Regions from separate parts of the Pseudochrobactrum albidum genome, predicted to be linked through region 2. Evidence: predicted binding sites of a transcription regulator. Region 2 holds the regulator's gene; the other holds the start of a gene.

Region 1 (10,587 bases), on a different contig from region 2:
CCGGAAACTCAGAATCACTGCCTACATCATCCGTATAGCGCCATGAACGGGCACATTTCCTACCGCCGGCTTTTTCCGGCACCACGGCCACACCCTTCACATCACTTAACGCAAAAGCCTCGCCCTTGGCCGGTTCGGTGCTGGTGGTGAGGCCGCTGGTAATGCAGATCTCGGCCATATCCAGCCCTTCCAATGCCGATATCAGCGATGCATCGGTGATATGAACACGAGGCGCTGCTTCCAATGAAGAACCAATGCGTTTATCCGCCCGTTCCAGCTCCAGCGCGCCGGTTACAACACGGCGCACCTCGCGCACCTTATCCCATTTGGCCGCCAGAACCGGATTGTTCCATTCTGCCGGAATGGTGCGGAACTGCTCCAAATGCACCGATACCGCATCTTTATAACGCTCAAGCCATGCTTCTTCCATGGTGAAAGGCAGCATTGGCGCCAGCCATGTCACGATATGATCGAACAGGTGACGCACCGTTTGCAAAGCCGCCTTGCGGCGCAGGCTTGAAGGCGCATCGCAATAAAGCGCATCTTTGCGGATATCAAAATAAAACGCCGATAATTCGATATTGGTGAAATCAATCAGCGCGCGAGTGATCTTTTTAAACTCAAATGCATCATAGCCATTGCGCACCACTTCATCGAGTTCACTCAAGCGATGCAGCATCAGCTTTTCAAGCTCAGGCAGATCAGCATAGGCGATTTCCCCGCCTTCATCATGCGCCAAAGTGCCAAGCATCCAGCGAATGGTGTTGCGCAATTTGCGGTAAGCATCAATATTGGTCTGGATGATGCTTTTACCCAGACGCTGATCATCCCAGTAATCGGATGTCATCACCCAGAGGCGCAAAATATCAGCGCCGGAATCTTTGATAATATCCTGCGGCGTTACGGTGTTGCCGAGTGATTTCGACATTTTGCGCCCATGCTCATCCATGGTGAAACCATGCGTCAGCACTGCATTATAAGGTGCGCGGCCACGGGTGCCGCAGCTTTCCAGCAGGGATGAGTGAAACCAGCCGCGATGCTGATCCGAGCCTTCCAGATAAAGATCGGCCGGCCATTTCAGATCAGGGCGGTCTTCCAGCGTGAATGTGTGGGTGGAGCCGGAATCAAACCAGACATCAAGAATGTCTTTTACCTGCTCCCAAGGCTCATTGGCACGTTCACCCAAGAAACGCTCACGCGCACCTTCAGCAAACCATGCATCAGCGCCCTCTTGTTCAAAGGCTGCGAGAATGCGCTCATTAACCGCCTCATCAACCAGCACTGTGCCATCTTCTGCCGCGAAAACGCAAATCGGCACACCCCATGCGCGCTGACGCGACAATACCCAATCCGGCCGGTTTTCAATCATTGAACGCAGGCGGTTCTGTCCGGCATTTGGCACAAAACGCGTCTCATCAATGGCTTTTAACGCACGTGAGCGCAGCGTGGTGCCATCGCCAAGCTCCTTGTCCATATAGACAAACCATTGCGGCGTATTGCGGAAGATGATCGGCTTTTTTGAACGCCATGAATGCGGATAGGAGTGCTTCATGCGGCCGCGGGCAAAAAGAAAATCACGCGCGATCAGCTCTTTGATAACCGCTTCATTCGCATCACCTTTTTTGCCGTTATCGTCGATAACGCGCGCAGCACCGCTGATCCGGTCGGGGCCAAAGCCCGGTGCATCAGCGGTGTAGAAACCTGCATCATCCACAGGGAAAGGAATGGCCGGATTGATACCGCGGGCTTCCAGTTCGCGCGTCACATCCATCCACGCCTCAAAGTCCTCACGGCCATGGCTTGGCGCGGTATGCACAAAGCCGGTACCGGCATCATCGGTCACATGATCACCGGCAATCAGCGGCACCACAAATTCATACCCGCCGCCAAAACCTTTCAGCGGGTGCGCTGCGGTCATGGTTTTTAACTGATCAGCGGTTACATCAGCCAGACGCTTGAAGGTTAATTTGGCTTTCTTGAAACATTCTTCCGCCAGACTATCGGCAAAGATCAGCTTTTCGCCCGGCTTAGGACCAAAATCATTTTCCGCAGCCATCACTTCATAAAGACCATAGGAAACCTTTGGCGAATAGGCGATGGCGCGGTTACCCGGAATTGTCCACGGGGTGGTTGTCCAGATGACGACACATGCGCCTTCCAGTTCCGCCACATTGGTGACAGGGAACTTCACCCAGATCATATCCGATTCAACATCGTGATATTCAACTTCAGCTTCCGCCAAAGCAGTGCGCTCAACAACCGACCACATTACCGGCTTGGAGCCGCGATAAAGCTGGCCGGAACGGGCAAATTTCAACAATTCGCCGGCAATGCGTGCTTCCGCATGGAAGTTCATTGTGGTGTAAGGATTTTCAAAATCACCGGTAATGGCCAGACGTTTGAATTCTTCCGTCTGTGCTTTAATCCACATTTCGGCAAATTCACGGCATTCTTTGCGGAATTCATTAACCGGCACTTCGTCTTTATTTTTGCCTTTTGCGCGGTATTTTTCTTCAATCTTCCATTCAATCGGCAGGCCGTGGCAATCCCAGCCGGGCACATAATTGGAATTGAAACCGCGCATCTGGAAGGAGCGGGTGATCACATCTTTCAGCGTTTTATTCAGCGCATGACCAATATGGATATTGCCGTTTGCATATGGCGGGCCGTCATGGAGCACAAAGAGCGGGCGATCTTTGGCATCTTCACGCAGTTTTTTATAAAGATTCATTTCCTCCCAGCGGGCAACCAGAAGCGGCTCGCGCTGCGGCAGGCTTGCACGCATCGGAAAATCCGTCTGCGGCAAATTAAGTGTTTTGGAATAATCGATTTTTTCAGCAGTCATTGCACTTGAACTTCAGTTGGCCTGCCATGCCGCACAGCCTATGCCGCATCCTGACAGGCAGTCTTTTTTATAAAAATATTTCCTGAATAACCGGTTTGCCGCATTCTCAGGGCATCATCAGGCTCAGGGCGTCATCTGTTTTCCCGGACCTTTTCCCCTGAACTGCATTGATCAGGTATCAAGAAAAGGCCGGGCCAATAATTCGTCCGGTATAATGCAATAGAAATATTGAGTACTTTCTCATCATAGCGCCACTTCTAGCAATGCGCACAGCCGGAATAAAGAGGCAGAAGAGATAAATCTCTCTCCAAAGCCGAGAAAGATTTATCTGCCGGAAAATGTCAGGTGAGAATCCAGCAAAGACAGGGGTTTTACTGAAGCCAGAACCGCGCGGGCTTCCGCCTCATCCTCGCGCATCTGCACCATCAGCGCATCCAGCGAATCAAACTTTTCCTCACCACGCAGATAGGCAAAGAAAGAAACCGCGCAAAATTCATCATAAAGATTGCCGGAAAAATCGAATATAAAAGTTTCCAGCAGCGCCGAACCATCACTATCCACAGTGGGGCGGCGGCCAAAACTTGCCACACCATCATAGACCGAACCGTCAGCGCTGCGAAAGCGCACCGCATAAATGCCATGTTTCAGGCCGGTTTGCTCCGGCAGCGCCATATTGGCTGTCGGAAAACCAAGCGTGCGCCCCAATTGCTTGCCCTTAATCACCCTGCTCGCCAATGTATAGCGATAACCAAGCAAACCGGCCGCCTGCACCACATCGCCCTCAGCAAGGCAGGCACGGATGCGTGATGAAGAAACAATCGCGCCTCCCTCATCGGTAAAAGGCTCAATCAAGCTAACGCCAAACCCGTATTTTTCACCAGCCTGCAGCAAAAATTCCGGATTACCCTGCCTTTTTGCACCGAAATGAAAATCCACACCGGTAATCACCTCAGATGCACCAAGGCGCTCAAGCAGAACCCGCTCAATAAATTGTTGCGCAGTCAGCGAGGAAAACGCTTTGTCAAAAGCCTGTTCCACAACAGCATCAAAGCCAAGAAGCCCTAAAATCGCGGCCTTTTCCTGTGCATCGGTCAACCGGTCAACCGGCTGTGCAGGATTGAAAAAACTGCGCGGATGCGGCTCAAAGGTAAGAACAATGGCCGGACGTCCGCGCTCCTTTGCCAATTGCAGGGTTTTGGCAAGCACAGCCTGATGCCCGCGATGCACACCATCAAAATTGCCAATTGCCACCACACCGCCGCGCAGGCCAGCCGGCAGCACCTCTCCCCCTCCTGCCCCGCAGGCAAGGCGAAGGATGGAAGATTGCCTGGCAAAATCTGAAGAAAGTGTGGTCATCGTCTATGTCGGGGCAGTTGTTTTTTCAGAATATATAAAACGGCCTGCAATCAGACCAGCGCACGCATGGTTGCCACAGGCGCCTCACCATGACGACCAAGAAATGCCAGCAATTTGTCATGATCAATCCCGCCCTTGGCGCTATATTCGGCTGCATGAATACCGCCGGAAATATACAGCACATCAATGCCGTAATTCTGTGCGCCCTTCACATCTGTCAACATACCATCGCCAATGGCAAGAATGCGCGATTTTTCCACCATGCGGCCTGCCAGTGTTTCAGCCGCCTGCATGGCTGCGGCATAAATAGGGTTATGCGGTTTGCCGGCAATCAGCGTGCGGCCGCCAAGCTGGGTATAATCACGCGCAAGAGCGCCCGCACACCAGATAAGGCGGGTGCCGCGCTCAACCACAATATCAGGATTGGCGCAGATAAATGGCAGATTGCGCGAGCGGAAACGCTGCAGCATTTCTGCATAATCTTCCGGCTTTTCCACCTCATCATCAAACAGGCCGGTGCAGACAACGCCTGCCGCCTCATATTCTTCAACCAGTTCCACATCCAGCCCGTCATAAATTGCCAGTTCACGATCCGGCCCCAGATGAAAGATTTTGCGCGGGCCTGCGGCAATCAAATCACGGGTCACATCGCCTGATGTCACAATCCGGTCATAGCTTTCATTGGTAATTCCCATCATTTCCATCTGGGCTGCAACCCCGGGAAAAGGGCGCGGGGAATTGGTGATAAGCACGACTTTTACACCAGCCTCACGGGCGCGCTTCAAGGCCTCTGCTGCCGGATGATAGGCTTCAACACCATTATGCAATACACCCCATACATCGCTGAAGATCACATCATAAGTGCCAAAAAGATCATCGAGTTTCGCCGGATGCAGCATAAAACTATCCTTAAACTTGATATATTCCGCCTGCGCAGAATATTTAAAACCGCCTTTCATGCAGCATGTTATGCGGTTTTTGAGCCAGATAAATAAAACATCAGCAAATTGCCGATGCCGATTTTGCCAATGCTCTAACCCAACAAACCGCTTCTGTCACCCGTTTTGCACTGTAAAAACGCTGCCATAGCACAGTCACACAGGATTGTGCACGGGAAGTGCCGGTTAAACAGAGGCTCAGCACCTTACCCCGCCATGCCGCAAAGCGCGGCATATAAGCCCCGCCTGATCAGGCTTTGTTAAACATAATCGCAGCGCGCCGCTGCTCTTTGACAAAATATTTTTGCCACGCCCTTTTAATTACTGCAGGCAAATACCAGATAAGCCTGATTCAGCCATGCGTCCGCGCATTGAGCTATAAGATTTTACAAGATTATCACCGGCAATATTGGCTTTTATGCACACCGGAAACCTTGACTCCGCAAACGGCTTTTCCTATATCAAAAACACGTTAGCACTCACATACAGAGAGTGCTAACAGTTAACGGGCTGCACAGCCTTATCAATCATTTTCACGCCTTATCATGAGGCATAATTTCAAGGGTTATAACCATGGCAAGCACCAAGTTCCGCCCGCTTCACGACCGTGTTGTTGTACGTCGTGTAGAATCGGAAGAAAAGACAGCCGGTGGCATCATCATTCCTGATTCCGCCAAGGAAAAGCCGTCTGAAGGCGAAGTCATCGCCGTTGGTTCCGGCAACCGTGATGAAAGCGGTAAGCTGGTTGCTCTGGATGTTAAAGAAGGCGACCGCGTTCTGTTTGGCAAATGGTCAGGCACAGAGGTCAAGATCGGCGGCGAAGATCTGCTGATCATGAAAGAATCCGACATTTTGGGCATCATCGGCTAAGGCCGGCGATTTATCCCGCAATCCCTTTTCAACACTTCAAACCAGGAAGTTCACAAGCTTCATAGTGCAGAACTTCAGGAGAAAAAAATGGCTGCTAAAGACGTAAAATTCGGTCGTACAGCGCGCGAAAAAATGCTGCGCGGCGTCGATATCCTTGCAGATGCTGTAAAAGTAACACTTGGCCCTAAAGGCCGTAACGTCGTTATCGACAAATCCTTCGGCGCTCCGCGCATCACCAAAGACGGTGTATCGGTTGCCAAGGAAGTGGAACTGGAAGACAAGTTCGAAAATATGGGCGCACAGATGCTGCGCGAAGTGGCTTCCAAGACCAATGACACCGCCGGTGACGGTACCACAACCGCAACCGTTCTTGGTCAGGCTATCGTTCAGGAAGGCGCAAAGGCTGTTGCTGCCGGCATGAACCCGATGGATCTGAAGCGCGGTATTGATCTGGCTGTTAACGAAGTTGTGGCAAATCTGCTCAGCAAGGCACAGAAGATCAACACTTCTGAAGAAGTTGCTCAGGTTGGCACCATTTCCGCCAATGGTGAAGCTGAAATCGGCAAGATGATTGCTGAAGCCATGCAGAAAGTCGGCAATGAAGGCGTCATCACCGTTGAAGAAGCTAAAACTGCTGAAACCGAACTCGAAGTTGTTGAAGGTATGCAGTTTGACCGCGGCTATCTCTCTCCATATTTCGTAACCAATCCGGAAAAGATGGTTGCCGAGCTGGAAGATGCCTATATCCTGCTGCACGAAAAGAAACTTTCCAACCTGCAGGCTCTGCTGCCGGTTCTCGAAGCTGTGGTTCAGACCTCCAAGCCACTTCTCATCATTGCTGAAGATGTTGAAGGTGAAGCACTGGCAACTCTGGTTGTTAACAAGCTGCGCGGCGGCCTGAAAATTGCTGCTGTTAAAGCTCCGGGCTTTGGTGATCGCCGTAAAGCAATGCTTGAAGATATTGCTATCCTCACCGGTGGTCAGGTTATCTCTGAAGACCTCGGCATCAAGCTTGAAAACGTATCACTCGATATGCTTGGCCGCGCCAAAAAAGTGGCTATCAACAAAGAAAATACCACCATTGTTGACGGCGCAGGCGCAAAAGCTGAAATCGAAGCCCGCGTTGGCCAGATCAAGCAGCAGATCGAAGAAACCACTTCTGACTACGACCGTGAAAAACTGCAAGAACGCCTTGCCAAACTTGCTGGCGGTGTTGCCGTTATCCGCGTTGGCGGCGCAACCGAAGTAGAAGTGAAAGAGCGCAAAGACCGCGTTGACGATGCCCTGAACGCAACCCGTGCAGCGGTTGAAGAAGGCATTGTACCAGGCGGCGGCACTGCATTGCTGCGCGCTGGAGCACAGATCAAGGTCAAGGGCGCCAATGCTGATCAAGAAGCCGGTATCAATATTGTTCGCCGTGCTATCCAGGCTCCTGCCCGTCAGATCACCACCAATGCCGGTGAAGAAGCTTCTGTTATCGTTGGCAAGATTCTTGAAAACGCTTCAGAAACTTTCGGTTACAACACTGCAAACAACGAATATGGCGATCTGATCAAAGCTGGCGTTGTTGATCCGGTTAAGGTTGTGCGCACCGCTCTGCAAAATGCAGCTTCTATCGCTGGTCTGATGATCACCACTGAAGCCATGATTGCCGAACTGCCTAAGAAAGACAGCGCAATGCCTGCAATGCCAGGCGGCGGCATGGGTGGCATGGGCGGCATGGACTTCTAAGAAGTCCATAAAGCACGCCCATGATCTAAAAAGCCTGCACCGCAAAGCGGTGCGGGTGGCGGCATGGACTTCAAGCAAGTCCATACGAGCATTTCATAGCACAGGCGCTTGCGCCTGTGTGGCCATGATAATGCGCTTCAAAAATACTAAAGCCCCGGATTCCTCCGGGGCTTTTTTTGCGCCTATATTCCAAAAAGACGCCCCCCCCGCAAAGCAGTGCAAGGCAATATTAAACAATTGAATCCACATAATATTTTTAAAAAATAAACTCATAAAAACATATTCATCAATTTAATAACTGCATTTAAAAACATGATTACAATATAATATAATACAATAATTCCATTATTTACCTTATAATTAAAAATAAATACTTATCTTATTAATTATAAGGCTATTTTTTGCTGAGTATAATCCTGTTGAATTTTACAGAATTTAAAAAACTGAATAATTGGTAAATAAAATTCATATTTATCATCACAAATACAATGCCATGTTTTTATAATTTACTGTACTTGCGTAAGGCTAAAAATTATTTTAGCAACACATAATAAGAAGTTCCTGTTTCAGTTTGCGCCGGCAGCCTCCTAGTTGCCCCCGCTTGAAGGAAGTGCAGTCCGGCGCAACGGGAAGACGGGTCAAACCGTCTTCCCGTCAATTATCAGCCTTCTCATCCGTGCTGTTTTTATGGCAGCATACGCTCTTTGCCCTTGAAAACCTTCCTAAAAGAGTTAAGTTTTAGCAACAGCAAAATTGTCTGATGCCAATCCGCATCCTGTCTTTAATGTGCCTTGTGTTTTTTTAAAACAAAGCTCATTTGCCGGTTTAATTTTGACGCAAGATGCGCTGATATAAGATTATGCCGCATTTTTAAGAACAGCGGGCAGTCGGATTTTGCAACATGTTCTAATTTTGAGGAGGATATTCATGCGCAAGCAGCATCCTATCGCCACAGCACCAAGAGATGGCAGCACTATTACTGTTATCTGGACAGATTTTGACGGGCGGCGCAATGAATCCCCTGCCCGCTATCACAGCCTGGAGCAATTAAAAAAAGCCGGCGGCGACTGGACAGAAGATGATACCGGCTGGTGGACATTTATTGACAGCACCACAATGAAAAAAATTGAACCCGAAATATGGGTTGAAAATCCTGATGATGAGGCGGAAGACGATTAAAACCAGTAACGCCAAGCGACATAAAGCCGGATCGTCCGGCACAAATTATCATAATAAATACTGTAGTTTATGGCCTGCGTCCGGCAAAATTTCCGTGTCTGCCCGCCTCGCAAAAGGGCCTCTTAATTTGATGCGATAAATCAAGGAGCTTTCCATGTCTGACCAACGCACCGAAACAGATAGTTTTGGCTCTGTTCTGGTTGATAACAGCCGCTATTGGGGCGCACAGACACAGCGTTCTTTACAGAATTTTAAAATCGGCACAGATCGCCAGCCTTTGTCGCTTATTCACGCGCTTGGTGTTGTCAAACAGGCAGCGGCAGAAACCAATATTGCCCTTGGCAAGCTGGATCCGGTTCTGGGGCGCGCAATTACCGTGGCTGCGGCAGAAGTGGCGGCTGGCAAGCTTGATGATCATTTTCCGCTGGTTATCTATCAAACCGGCTCCGGCACACAGAGCAATATGAATGTGAATGAGGTGATCTCCAATCGCGCCATTGAAATGCTGGGCGGCGTAATGGGCAGTAAAAAACCTGTTCACCCCAATGATCATGTCAATATGGGGCAATCTTCTAATGACAGCTTTCCCACGGCCATGCATATTGCCACTGCCATTGAAGTTACATCACGCCTGCTTCCGGCGCTGGACGGGTTAATTGACGCGCTCAAGGCTAAGGAAGAAAAATTTGCAAATCTGATCAAGATCGGGCGCACCCACACACAGGATGCCACACCGATTACACTGGGGCAGGAATTTTCCGGCTACCGCGCCGCGGCAGAATATGGCAAACACCGCATTGAACAAGCCTTGCCGGATATTTATCTTCTAGCGCAAGGCGGCACAGCCGTGGGCACCGGCCTCAACTCTGCCAAAGGTTTTGATACCGGCTTTGCTGAAGCCGTGGCCAATATTACCGGACTACCCTTTAAAACCGCACCGAACAAATTTGAAGCACTGGCCTCACACGGCGCCCTGCTCAATCTGCATGGCAGCCTCAATGCACTTGCTGCAGACCTGTTCAAAATTGCTAATGATATCCGCTTTCTTGGCTCAGGCCCGCGCTCCGGCCTTGGCGAATTGCAATTGCCGGAAAATGAACCCGGCTCCTCTATTATGCCGGGCAAGGTAAACCCGACACAGGCAGAAGCCTTGACCATGGTTGCCACACAGGTTTTTGGGAATCATACAACTGTTACTGTAGCGGCAAGCCAGGGGCATTTTGAACTGAATGTTTACAAACCTGTTATTGCCGCCAATGTGCTGCAATCCATCCGGTTGCTTGCCGATGGCATGAATTCTTTTACCGATCACTGTGTTAACGGTATTAAGGCTAATGAAAAGCGCATTCATGACCTGATGGAAAATTCGCTGATGCTGGTCACCGCACTGGCTCCGCATATCGGCTATGATGCGGCGGCAAAAATTGCCAAAACCGCCCATCAAAACGGCACAACCTTGCGTGAAGAGGCGCTAAAGAGCGGCCTTGTGAGCGAAGCCGATTATGACAAGCTGGTGCGGCCGGAACAAATGCTGCATCCGGCATAAAACATGTGCAGGCACATTCTGCCTGCACTTTCTCTATAAGTTTATACGCGCCGAGAGTTTTATACGCGCATAGTTTTCTACCTGAAGCATTCCGGCTCACATAAAACCGGAATGCCCTCATT
Region 2 (10,587 bases):
ATGCATTGATTTCGCTTTGTGTTTTGGAATGGCAGCCTTTGCGTTTACCAACCGCAATGCGTTCAGCATCGCGCCTGCCCATGGCAACGATTTGTTCCGGCACCAGCGCATCATAGAGAATAATATCGGCCTGCATCAAAAGGCGCTGCGCACGCAAGGTCAGCAAATCTTCTGCGCCGGGGCCTGCGCCAATCAGCCAGACATATCCGGCGGATATGTCTGGTTCTTCCAGTGCATGATCAGCCAGTTGCCGCGCTGCTTCAAGGTCGCCGCGCTCAACGGCCTGCGCCACAGCGCCATTGAAAAAACGGTTCCAGAACTGCCGCCGCACACGCCCCTGCGCCAATATATGTCCGGCCTTTTCACGGTAATCCGCCGCCAGTTGCGCCAGAGCGCCAAGACGGGGCGAAAGTGCGGCACTGATTTCACGGCGCAATTTTTGCGCCAATACCGGCCCTGCCCCTTCTGTACCGATTGCAATAGCCACCGGCGCGCTGGCAACCAGAGCCGGCGTGAAAAAATCGCACAGATGCGGCCTGTCAACCACATTGACCGGAATATGCCGCGCCCTGATTTGTGCAACAAGGGCTGCATCACGCGCTGCATCCCCGCTTGCAACAAAGGCAAGCCTGACACCGGTAAAATCATTATGCTGCAAAGTGCCTGTGCGCAGGGAATAGCCGCCATCCAGCACAAACTGAATGAGATCGGGCTGCGGCCTGTCTCCCTCCGGCACAATAATGCGGATCTGTGCCGTGGTTTCAGCAACAAGCCGCGCTTTATTCAATGCTTCCAAGCCACCGCCAACAATCAGTATGACGGCATTTTCCACTCGGAAAAAGGCCGGAAAAGCCGTTAATCTGGTTTGCTTGGCGGGCATCATCGGTAACTTTCAAGACTATTAAAAGATAATGCCGAGTATCTCCCATTGTATAAAAACAGATAAGAAACAGGCTTGTCTGCGGATGACAGACATCCGCATCACTTTTCCGTATTTCTCAAATTTCGTGAAATTTAGTTCCGGAAGCTCACTGCCGCCGGTATATGCACCGGAAAGCGGCGCGGCAAAACCGCGACGAGATCAAACCGCAAAAACAATTTATCATAATCCGGCTGGCGTGTCAGCCAATGATCGGCAGCCGCCTCAATGCGCTGCAAATTTGTACGGCTCACAGCCTCCATTGCCGCCTCAACAGAATGCCGCGCCTTCACCTCGACAATCAGCACCAGCCGGCCGCGTCTGGCAATCAGATCAATCTCGCCAAAACGGGTTTTGTAACGCCGCTCAACAATGCGAAACCCCTTCAGCATCAAAACCAGCGCAGCCAGACGTTCCGCCCTTATTCCGCGAGAAAATGCCCGTTGTTTTTTCTCGCGCGCTGTCTTCATCTGTTCTGCGCTTTCAGGCTCATAAGGCGCTGATAAAGCTCACCTTTCGCCTTGCCGGTCATGCGCGCCGCCTCACCGGCAGCTCTGGACGGGGAAAGCTCCTGTGCAAGAGATACCAGCAATGCATCAAGCTCCTGCCCGCTCACCGCTACGCTTTTTTGCAGCGGCGCACCAACAAGCAACACCACCTCACCGCGGATGCGATCCTCACCATCATATTGTGCGCATAATTCGCCCAAAGTTGATGTTGAAAAGGTTTCATAGGCTTTGGTCAGTTCCCGGCACAGGGCTGCAGGGCGATCAGCGCCAAAAACGGCAGCCATATCCTGCAATGTACCAGCCGCACGATTAGGGGATTCAAAAAAGATCAGCGTTGTATCAATAGCCTTATAGGTTTCCAGCCTGTTGCGGCGCTGCCCTTGTTTTGGCGGTAAAAACCCGCAAAACATAAAACTGTCTGTGGGCAGGCCGCTGGCCATCAAGGCCGCCATAACCGCAGAGGCACCGGGCACCGGCACAATCTTATAACCGGCATTGCGTGCCTCCTCCACCAGACGATAGCCCGGATCGGAAACCAGCGGCGTTCCCGCATCAGAAACAAGCGCCACGCTCTTGCCCTCTGCCAGCGCCTCCAGAATTTTTGCTCCTGCCTCAGCGGCATTGTGCTCATGATAGGCAAATGGGCGTCGGGAAATAGCATAATGATTGAGCAATATACGGGTAACACGCGTATCCTCACAGGCCAGCATATCGCATGATGCCAGCACTTCCAGCGCGCGCAGGCTTATATCACCAAGATTGCCTATTGGCGTGGCGACAATATAGAGTGCAGGCTCTGCCGGACGGGCGCGAAATGTTTTTCCGCCCACTACAAATTCACGCATTTCCTGCCAATTGTCTTCCACAACAAATCCCTGTTCCAAATGCTTCCGTTTTTCACAAGTGCCAAGGCTTCAGGCTGTCAATTCGGCAACCAGCCTGTTGAGCAACAAAGCGCCATCCGGCGTTGCGCGCAAAAACCGTTGATCACGCAATTCCAGCAGATTTTGCTCTTTAAGCTGTTCCAGACGCGGCAAATTCAGGCCGTGACCGGTCAGTCTCTGATAGCGGTTGAGATCAACCCCCTCTCTCAGCCGCAAGCCCATCATCAGAAATTCATCCCCCTCCTGCTCTGCGGTCAGATATTCTTCCTCTGTAATACCGTGTCCGCATCCTTCCACCTTTTCAAGCCAGGTTTCAGGATGTTTTTCTGTAATGGTGACGGTGCGAACACCATTTTCACGAAAACGGCCATGAGCGCCGGGGCCAATACCCGCATATTCACCATAGCGCCAATAGACCAGATTATGCTGCGACTCACGCCCTTTTACCGCATGGTTGGAAATTTCATAGGCAGGCAGGCCCAGCGCCTCGGTCACAGCCTGAGTTTCTTCATAAAGGGCTGCAGCATGATCAGGCTCCGGAGTGGTCAGTTTTCCTGCCTTCCAGAGATTATAAAATTGTGTTCCCTCCTCAATTGTCAGCTGATAGAGTGACAAATGATCAGCGGCGAGCGCCACCGCCTCACGCAATTCCGCATTCCAGTCAGCAATGTCCTGATCAGGGCGGGCATAGATAAGATCAAACGACAGACGCGGAAAAATCTCCCGCGCCAGATGAATTGCCGCCTTGGCCTCATCCACAGAATGCAGCCGGCCAAGCCGTTTCAAATCACGGTCATTCAGTGCCTGCACACCAAGCGACACACGATTGACACCAGCCGCCCGATATCCGCGAAAACGATCTGCCTCCACACTGGTCGGATTGGCCTCCAGCGTTACTTCAATATTCTCGGCCACAGACCAGTATCCCGCAATACCATCCAGCAATGCCCCCACTGTCTGCGGCTGCATTAATGAGGGCGTGCCACCGCCAAGGAAAATGCTGGTCACAATGCGCGGGCCGGTACGTGCACGCAAATTTGCCATCTCCGCCAGAAAACCGCGTGCAAAGCGCGGCTGATCCACCGGCTGATGCCGCACATGCGAATTAAAATCGCAATATGGGCATTTGGCCATGCAAAACGGCCAATGCAGATAAATACCGAAAGCATGATCGCCATCTGCCTGAAAAATTGGCAGCGGATCCATTGCAGCCGGGCCGCCAAGGGGCTGATGACCGGCTAATCCGGTCGCAAAAGGCGCCTGCATCAGCTTGCATCCATTGTGACGCTACCAAGTTTTGCACCGGCAAAAAGCTGAAAGGCACGGGCGCGATGGGACAATGCTTCCCGATCACCTGGTTTCCAGCCGTGTTTTTCCTGTGCTGTCATCTCACCAAAAGTCTTGTCATAGCCATCCGGCAGAAACAGAGGATCAAAACCAAAGCCATCTGACCCGCGCGGGCTGACCACCTGCCCCTGCACCTCGCCACGGAAATATTCCGCATGGCCATCAGGCCAGCACAGGCAGATAACAGAAACAAACCGCGCCTTACGCTGTTGCGGCTGCAATGCGCCTTTTGCTGCCAGCCTGTCCAGAACCTTGCCCATTGCCATATCAAAATCACGGCGGCCATCAGGCAATTCCGCCCAATTAGCTGTATAAACACCCGGTTCACCGCCAAGCGCATCCACCATCATGCCGGAATCATCCGAAAGTGCAGGAAGGCCGGTGGCTTTTGCCGCGGCATAGGCTTTGATATAGGCATTTTCCTCAAAAGTTGTGCCTGTTTCATCCGGCTCCGGCAAACCAAGCTCTCCGGCGGACTGGGTTTCAAAGCCAAACGGCCCGATCAGATCGGCAATTTCCCGTAATTTGCCGGCATTGTGGCTTGCAACAACCAGTTTACCTTTTTCAAGCTCTCTCATATTATTTTCCATTATCCGGCTTTCGTCCATAATTTCGGTTCAGCAAATTCCAGTGAATTACCGGAAGGGTCGCGGATGTAAAGCGAATGTGCGCCATTGGGCCAATCAAATTCCTGCTCAATGGCAATGCCATGTTGCAAAAAATGCCGGCGCCAGGCGGCAATTTCCGCGCGGGTTGCGGCAAAACACATATGGCCAGCACCGGTTGCCCCATGCGGCGGTACCGGCAGAGCACCTTCAGGCACCGGTTTTACGGTTTCCCGCGCATTAAAAAGCAGCAAAACACCTGCACCACAGCGGAAGAATGCATTGCGCTGATTATAGGGCAAGGCCAGTTCCAGCCCGAGAATATCCCGGTAAAACAACACAGCCTCTTCTATATCGCGCACATAAAGAGCTGTTTCCAATATGGAGCGAGGCTGCAATTGCTGCATAGTGGCTACCCTCCCGTTGATCTTGATCAGGGAATAAAGTCCGCCTTCTGCGACAAGAAGGCGGACTATATAATCCGCTTACAGTAAAAACCCTGCCGCTATAGGCAGAAGAAGCGGGAAAACGGCCTGATCAATCAGGCTACCGCCATTTTCTGCAGATCTACCAGGCGTTTGATACCATTGCGCGCCAATTGCATCAAAGCGGCAAATTCCTCGTCTGAAAACGGCTCGCCTTCCGCAGTGCCCTGCACTTCCACAATACCGCCGCGGCCGGTGATCACAAAATTGGCATCGGTCTGGGCGCCCGAATCTTCCGGATAATCCAGATCAAGCACCGGCACACCTTCATAAATACCGCAGGAAATAGCCGCCACATGGTCTTTGAGCACCTTATCCGCCCTGATCATCTGGCGGGCTTCCATCCAGCGCAGGCAATCATAAAGCGCAACCCAGCCGCCGGTAATTGCCGCCGTGCGGGTGCCGCCATCAGCCTGAATAACATCGCAATCCACGGTAATCTGATATTCGCCCAAAGCCTGCATATCAACAACAGCACGAAGAGACCGGCCAATAAGGCGCTGAATTTCCTGAGTGCGCCCGCCCTGCTTGCCGCTTGCAGCCTCACGGCGCATACGATCACCGGTCGAACGCGGCAGCATGCCATATTCCGCAGTTACCCAGCCTTTACCGCTATTGCGCATCCAGGCCGGCACTTTTTCTTCCAGGCTTGCAGTGCAAAGCACATGCGTATCGCCAAATTTAACAAGGCAGGAGCCTTCAGCATGTTTGGAAATACCGCGTTCAAAAGAGACAGCACGCATTTCGTCCGGAGCGCGTTTGGATGGACGCATGGATTTTCCTTTTAAAAACAAAGCTGCCGGCAATCATAGCCACAGCCAAATAATGATAAGATCATGCCTTATGCAAGATATATGCCCTGCTTCTAAGCCTGAACAGGCCAAATTTAAAGGGAAAACATATTATTGTCTGACAAACAATGGCATTCCCCTGTGCCATCCCCCTTTGCCTGCACAGCACAATATCCTATATATTGCCTGTGAACGGAGCAAATGAACGAATGAAGAGATCAGAGCGCGCTGAGAATATGCATGCCCCTTTACAGGTGCTGGATCAGCGGTCGCGCGATATTTTCCAGCGTATTGTTGAGAGCTATCTTAATGATGGTGAGCCTGTCGGCTCGCGCAATTTGTCGCGTTTGCTGCCACTCTCCCTGTCGCCGGCCACAATCCGCAATGTTATGAGCGATCTGGAGCATCTGGGGCTGGTTTATGCCCCGCATGTTTCTGCCGGACGTATGCCCACCCAATTGGGCTTGCGCTTTTTTGTTGATGCATTTATGGAAGTCAGTGATCTGCCTGCGGCCGAGCGCAACAGTATTGAACATCAGGTTCGCGCCGCGGGGCATCATAATTCCGTTGAACATGTATTGACAGAGGCAAGCCAGATCCTCTCCGGCCTGTCACGCGGTGCGGGGCTGGTGCTGGCCACCAAAGCGGAAGGCGCTCTGAAACATATTGAATTTGTACGCCTTGACCAGACGCGCGCGCTGGCGGTGCTGGTAACCCAAAACGGTGATGTGGAAAACCGTATCATCGATCTGCCTGCCGGTGTCACCGCATCACAGCTGATTGAGGCCAGTAATTTCCTCAACACCCATATTCACGGGAAAACACTGGCGGAAGCCCGCAGCCAGATTGAAAATTCAAGAGAAGAAATACAACAGGCGCTGGATACCCTGTCCCGACATCTTGTGGAACAGGGGCTGGCGGTATGGAGCGGCGTTGCCGGCGATCAGCAAACGAGGCTGATTGTGCGCGGGCGTTCCAATCTGCTGGAAAATATTTCCGCACAGGATGATCTGGAGCGGTTGCGGCTGCTTTTTGATGACCTTGAGACCACGGAAGGTATGCTGCAATTGCTTGATCTGGCAGAGGCAGGCTCTGGCGTGCGCATTTTTATCGGCTCGGAAAACAAGCTCTTTTCCCTGTCAGGCTCATCGCTGGTGGTGGCTCCCTATCGCGATTCAGAACAAAGGGTGGTTGGCGCATTGGGCGTTATAGGCCCCACAAGGCTCAATTATGCCCGCATTGTGCCGATGGTTGATTATACCGCTTCTCTGGTCTCGCGCCTGCTGGGGCGGTGAGAATATTATACCGCTATTTTGCCGGGAGGTGAGATGTGGTCTTGATTTTCAGCACACAAACATCGATATCCCAGACAATATGATTCAACACGGAAGAGAAGAATGGCTGACGAAAAGAAAAACGGCGAAACACCAGATCTGGAACAGCGCGACATCAACAATCCGCGCGACCGGGAAGCTCTGAAACGTGCCGCTGATGATTTTCTGAAAGCGCGCAAGGACGAGGCTGTTGCCGAGGCTGCGGAAGATGATAAAAACGCAGAAGATGCTGCCAATCCGCTGGCTGAATTGCAGGTGGAAAACAATGCCCTGAAAGACCAGATCCTGCGTCTGGCTGCCGATATGGAAAATCTGCGCAAGCGCACCGCCCGTGAAATTCAGGATGCACGCACCTATGCAACCACCAATTTTGCACGCGATATGCTCTCGGTTTCGGATAATCTGCGCCGCGCGCTCGATGCCATCCCTGCCGATGCGCTGGCTGATGATACGGGGCTGAAAGCACTGGCCGAAGGTGTGGAAATGACCGAACGCGCCATGCTTAATGCATTGGAGCGCCATGGCGTTACCAAACTCTCGCCGGAAGGGCAGAAATTCGACCCGAATTTCCATCAGGCCATGTTTGAAGTACCAAATACCGAGGTACCGAATAATACCGTGGTTGAGGTTGTGCAAACCGGTTATGCGATCGGCGACCGTGTTCTGCGCCCTGCTATGGTCGGCGTTTCCCGCGGCGGGCCAAAAGCCGAATAAACAAACCTTCCCTGCACTGCAGGGTAATACACTATGAAAACGGATGCAGATTTATCCTGCATCCGTTTTTTTAATCAAAATCCGGCCAATATGCATCAAAACAGGTTACACTTCCGCAACGGAGAAAATTATGACGCTCATTGATGTGCTCGATTACGGGGGCGTCTTTGTTTTTGCCGCAACCGGTGCGCTGGCCGCATCGCGTTGCCGTCTGGATATTATCGGCTTTATCTTTCTAGCCAATATGACTGCTGTTGGCGGCGGCACAGTGCGCGATCTGGTTTTGGGTAACACGCCGGTTAACTGGGTGCGCGAACCGTTCTATCTTCTGGTTGGCACCAGTGCTGCCGCTTTGGTCTATTTTACCGCACACCGCTTTGAATCCCGCTACCGGCTTTTATTATGGCTTGATGCTGTAGGCATGGCGATGTTCAGCGTGATGGGGGCTGAAAAAGCCCTGCAACTTGGCTTTAATGCCTGGGTTGCAATTGTTGCCGGTGTTTTTACCGCAACTCTTGGCGGTGTCATGCGCGATATTATGGCAGGGCAACCATCGGTGCTGATGCGCCGTGAAATTTATATATCGGCGGCTTTGGCCGGCGCCTGCTGCTTTGTAGGGCTTGAGGCAACCGGCGCACCGGCGCTTGTTTCGGTTCTCAGCGGCGCAGGTCTTGCCTTTCTTATCCGCGGCGGGGCGCTGCAATATGGCTGGATGCTGCCCGCCCATAAAGCACGACGCGGGCGCACGGAAGAAGAGCTGAAACGCGACGGCATTATGCGCGACGAATAGACAGGGAGCACAGGCTCCCTGCAATACTTTATGAAAACGGCAAAATATTAGCGGCAGGCGGGAGGCCGGCCATAATTATGTTTTCAGCAGGCCAGCCTGCGCGGCAATATCTTTAAGATTATTTTGCGGGCGCGGACCGATCTGCTGAATGACAATACCGGCTGCAAGCGAGCCGAATCTGCCGCAATCTTCCAGATTATAGCCATTGGTATAGCCATAGAGAAAACCGGCGGCATAAAGATCGCCGGCACCGGTTGTATCAACCAGCGCATCAATCTCGATAGCCTCAACCCGAACAGTCTCATTGCCGCGCATGATGACCGAGCCCTGCTCCGAGCGGGTTACCGCTGCCAGCTTGCAATCAGCACGCAAAGCCTCAAGCGCGGTTTCAAAAGATGCGGTCTGATAAAGTGACTTCACCTCCGCCTCATTGGCAAACACGATATCAACAGTTCCCGAACGCATCAGATCCAGAAACTCATCGCGATAACGATCCACACAAAAAGGATCAGACAGGGTCATTGCCACTTCACGCCCATGTTCATGGGCAATTTTGGCCGCCAGCAAAATCGCCTCCTTGGCACGTGGCGGATCCCACAAATAACCTTCAAAATAAGTCACTTGTGCTGCACTTACCTTGGAGCTTTCAATATCCTCAATGCTCAGCTCCACACAGGCGCCAAGATAGGTATTCATCGAACGCTCACCATCCGGTGTTACAAAAATCATGGAGCGGGCGGTCGGCGCACCATCCTGCAGCGGCGGCGTATCAAAAGCCACGCCCTGCCCGCGAATATCATGTGCATAGACCTTGCCAAGATGATCCAGCGCAACCTTGCCAAAATAGGCAGAACGCCCGCCAAGACTGGCAATGCCTGCCGCCGTATTGCCGGCACTGCCTCCGGATGTCTCAATGGCCGGCCCCATGCGCGCATAGAGCAGCTCCGCCCGCTCACCGTCAATCAGGTTCATGGCACCTTTGATAATGCCATTTTCGACCAGAAAATCATCTTCCGTACGGGAAATAATATCGACAATCGCATTACCGATACACAATACGTCATATTTGGCGACAGAAATGGTCTTTACTCCCATATAGATCTCGCAAAGACGGCAGCATCATGCTGCCGCACATCATTGCCCCTCATCAGCTTTAATCGCTGAAACACTTTTTTTCCAGAGTCCGGCGCAGATTTGATCCCTGTAAATTTTGCACCTTGCCATATATAACAGGGCTACCTATCTGAAATCATAACGCTCAAACCGGCCGGATTTACAATAACGGAGCCTGAATGATCCTTTCTGCCGCCCTTGCAGCATTATACCGCCTGCCCACTGCGGAATTTCGCTCTGTCTTATGGAAGTCACTCGGGCTGACATTTCTGGCACTGATCGCGTTATGGGCTTTGCTGCGGCAGCTTTTTTTCTGGCTGGCCTGGCCGTGGTTTGAAACCATATTGCCCACAATGCCGGACTGGACAAGCTGGCTTGGCCTGTTTGCCGCTATTGCGGCAGGGCTCCTTCTTGCGCTTTTACTGGCTTTTCTGATTGCGCCGGTAACAGCCCTTGTTGCAGGCTTGTTTCTTGATGATGTGGCAGAGATTATCGAGCGTGAGGATTACAGCAATGACCCCGCGGGCACGCCGATGCCCGTCATTCATTCTGTCATTTATTCTCTCAAATTTTTGCTGATTGTGCTTCTTGGCAATTTTTTGGCACTCTTAATGCTGCTGATACCGGGCGTGAATCTGATCGCTTTTTTCATCGTCAACGGCTATCTTCTTGGGCGGGAGTTTTTTGAATTTGCCGCTATGCGTTATCGCGGTGAATCCGGCGCCAAAGCTTTTCGCGCACAGCACCGCATCACCATATTTATGGCCGGTCTGGTGATTGCCGCTTTTATGGCTGTGCCATTGTTAAATTTGCTGACACCGCTTTTTGCTGCTGCCATGATGGTGCATCTGCATAAAGCTTTGAGCGGCAAAAAACCGTCTCATGCGCTCCCCTCCCCCTTATAGAACAGGCCGCCATCTGCACGATATATCAAACGGTAGCGGCCATCATAATCTTTTTACAAAGCACTATTCCTCAAGGCGCACCAACGGCGCGGGGATCGCATTGCTCTTCTGCGCGGATTTGCAGATATCCGCGATCACGCAATTTTTGCAATCCGGTGTGCGGGCTTTACAGACATAGCGGCCATGCAGGA

The links. The regulator HrcA, encoded in region 2, represses chaperone genes, less so after heat shock. The targets are predictions, from matches to a motif close to GTTAGCACTCNCNNNNNGNGAGTGCTAAC.
Region 1: the regulator HrcA is predicted to act here: its motif matches at 5,611-5,639, upstream of groES (co-chaperone GroES).

The regions. Positions count from the first base shown of each region.
Region 1 covers NZ_JBPVTR010000024.1:279,282-289,868, forward strand. Annotated here, with positions in the region: gene ileS (isoleucine--tRNA ligase) at 1-2,845, opposite strand, end outside; gene ACSTTO_RS12350 (bifunctional riboflavin kinase/FAD synthetase) at 3,170-4,201, opposite strand; gene ACSTTO_RS12355 (TIGR01459 family HAD-type hydrolase) at 4,252-5,100, opposite strand; gene groES (co-chaperone GroES) at 5,713-6,009, shown strand; gene groL (chaperonin GroEL) at 6,097-7,740, shown strand; gene ACSTTO_RS12370 (hypothetical protein) at 8,668-8,919, shown strand; gene fumC (class II fumarate hydratase) at 9,074-10,465, shown strand.
Region 2 covers NZ_JBPVTR010000023.1:394,637-405,223, reverse strand. Annotated here, with positions in the region: gene cysG (siroheme synthase CysG) at 1-883, opposite strand, end outside; gene ACSTTO_RS10910 (YraN family protein) at 1,015-1,389, opposite strand; gene rsmI (16S rRNA (cytidine(1402)-2'-O)-methyltransferase) at 1,386-2,273, opposite strand; gene hemW (radical SAM family heme chaperone HemW) at 2,343-3,518, opposite strand; gene rdgB (RdgB/HAM1 family non-canonical purine NTP pyrophosphatase) at 3,578-4,237, opposite strand; gene ACSTTO_RS10890 (VOC family protein) at 4,249-4,662, opposite strand; gene rph (ribonuclease PH) at 4,806-5,522, opposite strand; gene hrcA (heat-inducible transcriptional repressor HrcA) at 5,750-6,835, shown strand; gene grpE (nucleotide exchange factor GrpE) at 6,938-7,588, shown strand; gene ACSTTO_RS10870 (trimeric intracellular cation channel family protein) at 7,719-8,378, shown strand; gene ACSTTO_RS10865 (adenosine kinase) at 8,454-9,473, opposite strand; gene ACSTTO_RS10860 (sulfate transporter family protein) at 9,671-10,396, shown strand; gene nth (endonuclease III) at 10,460-10,587, opposite strand, start outside.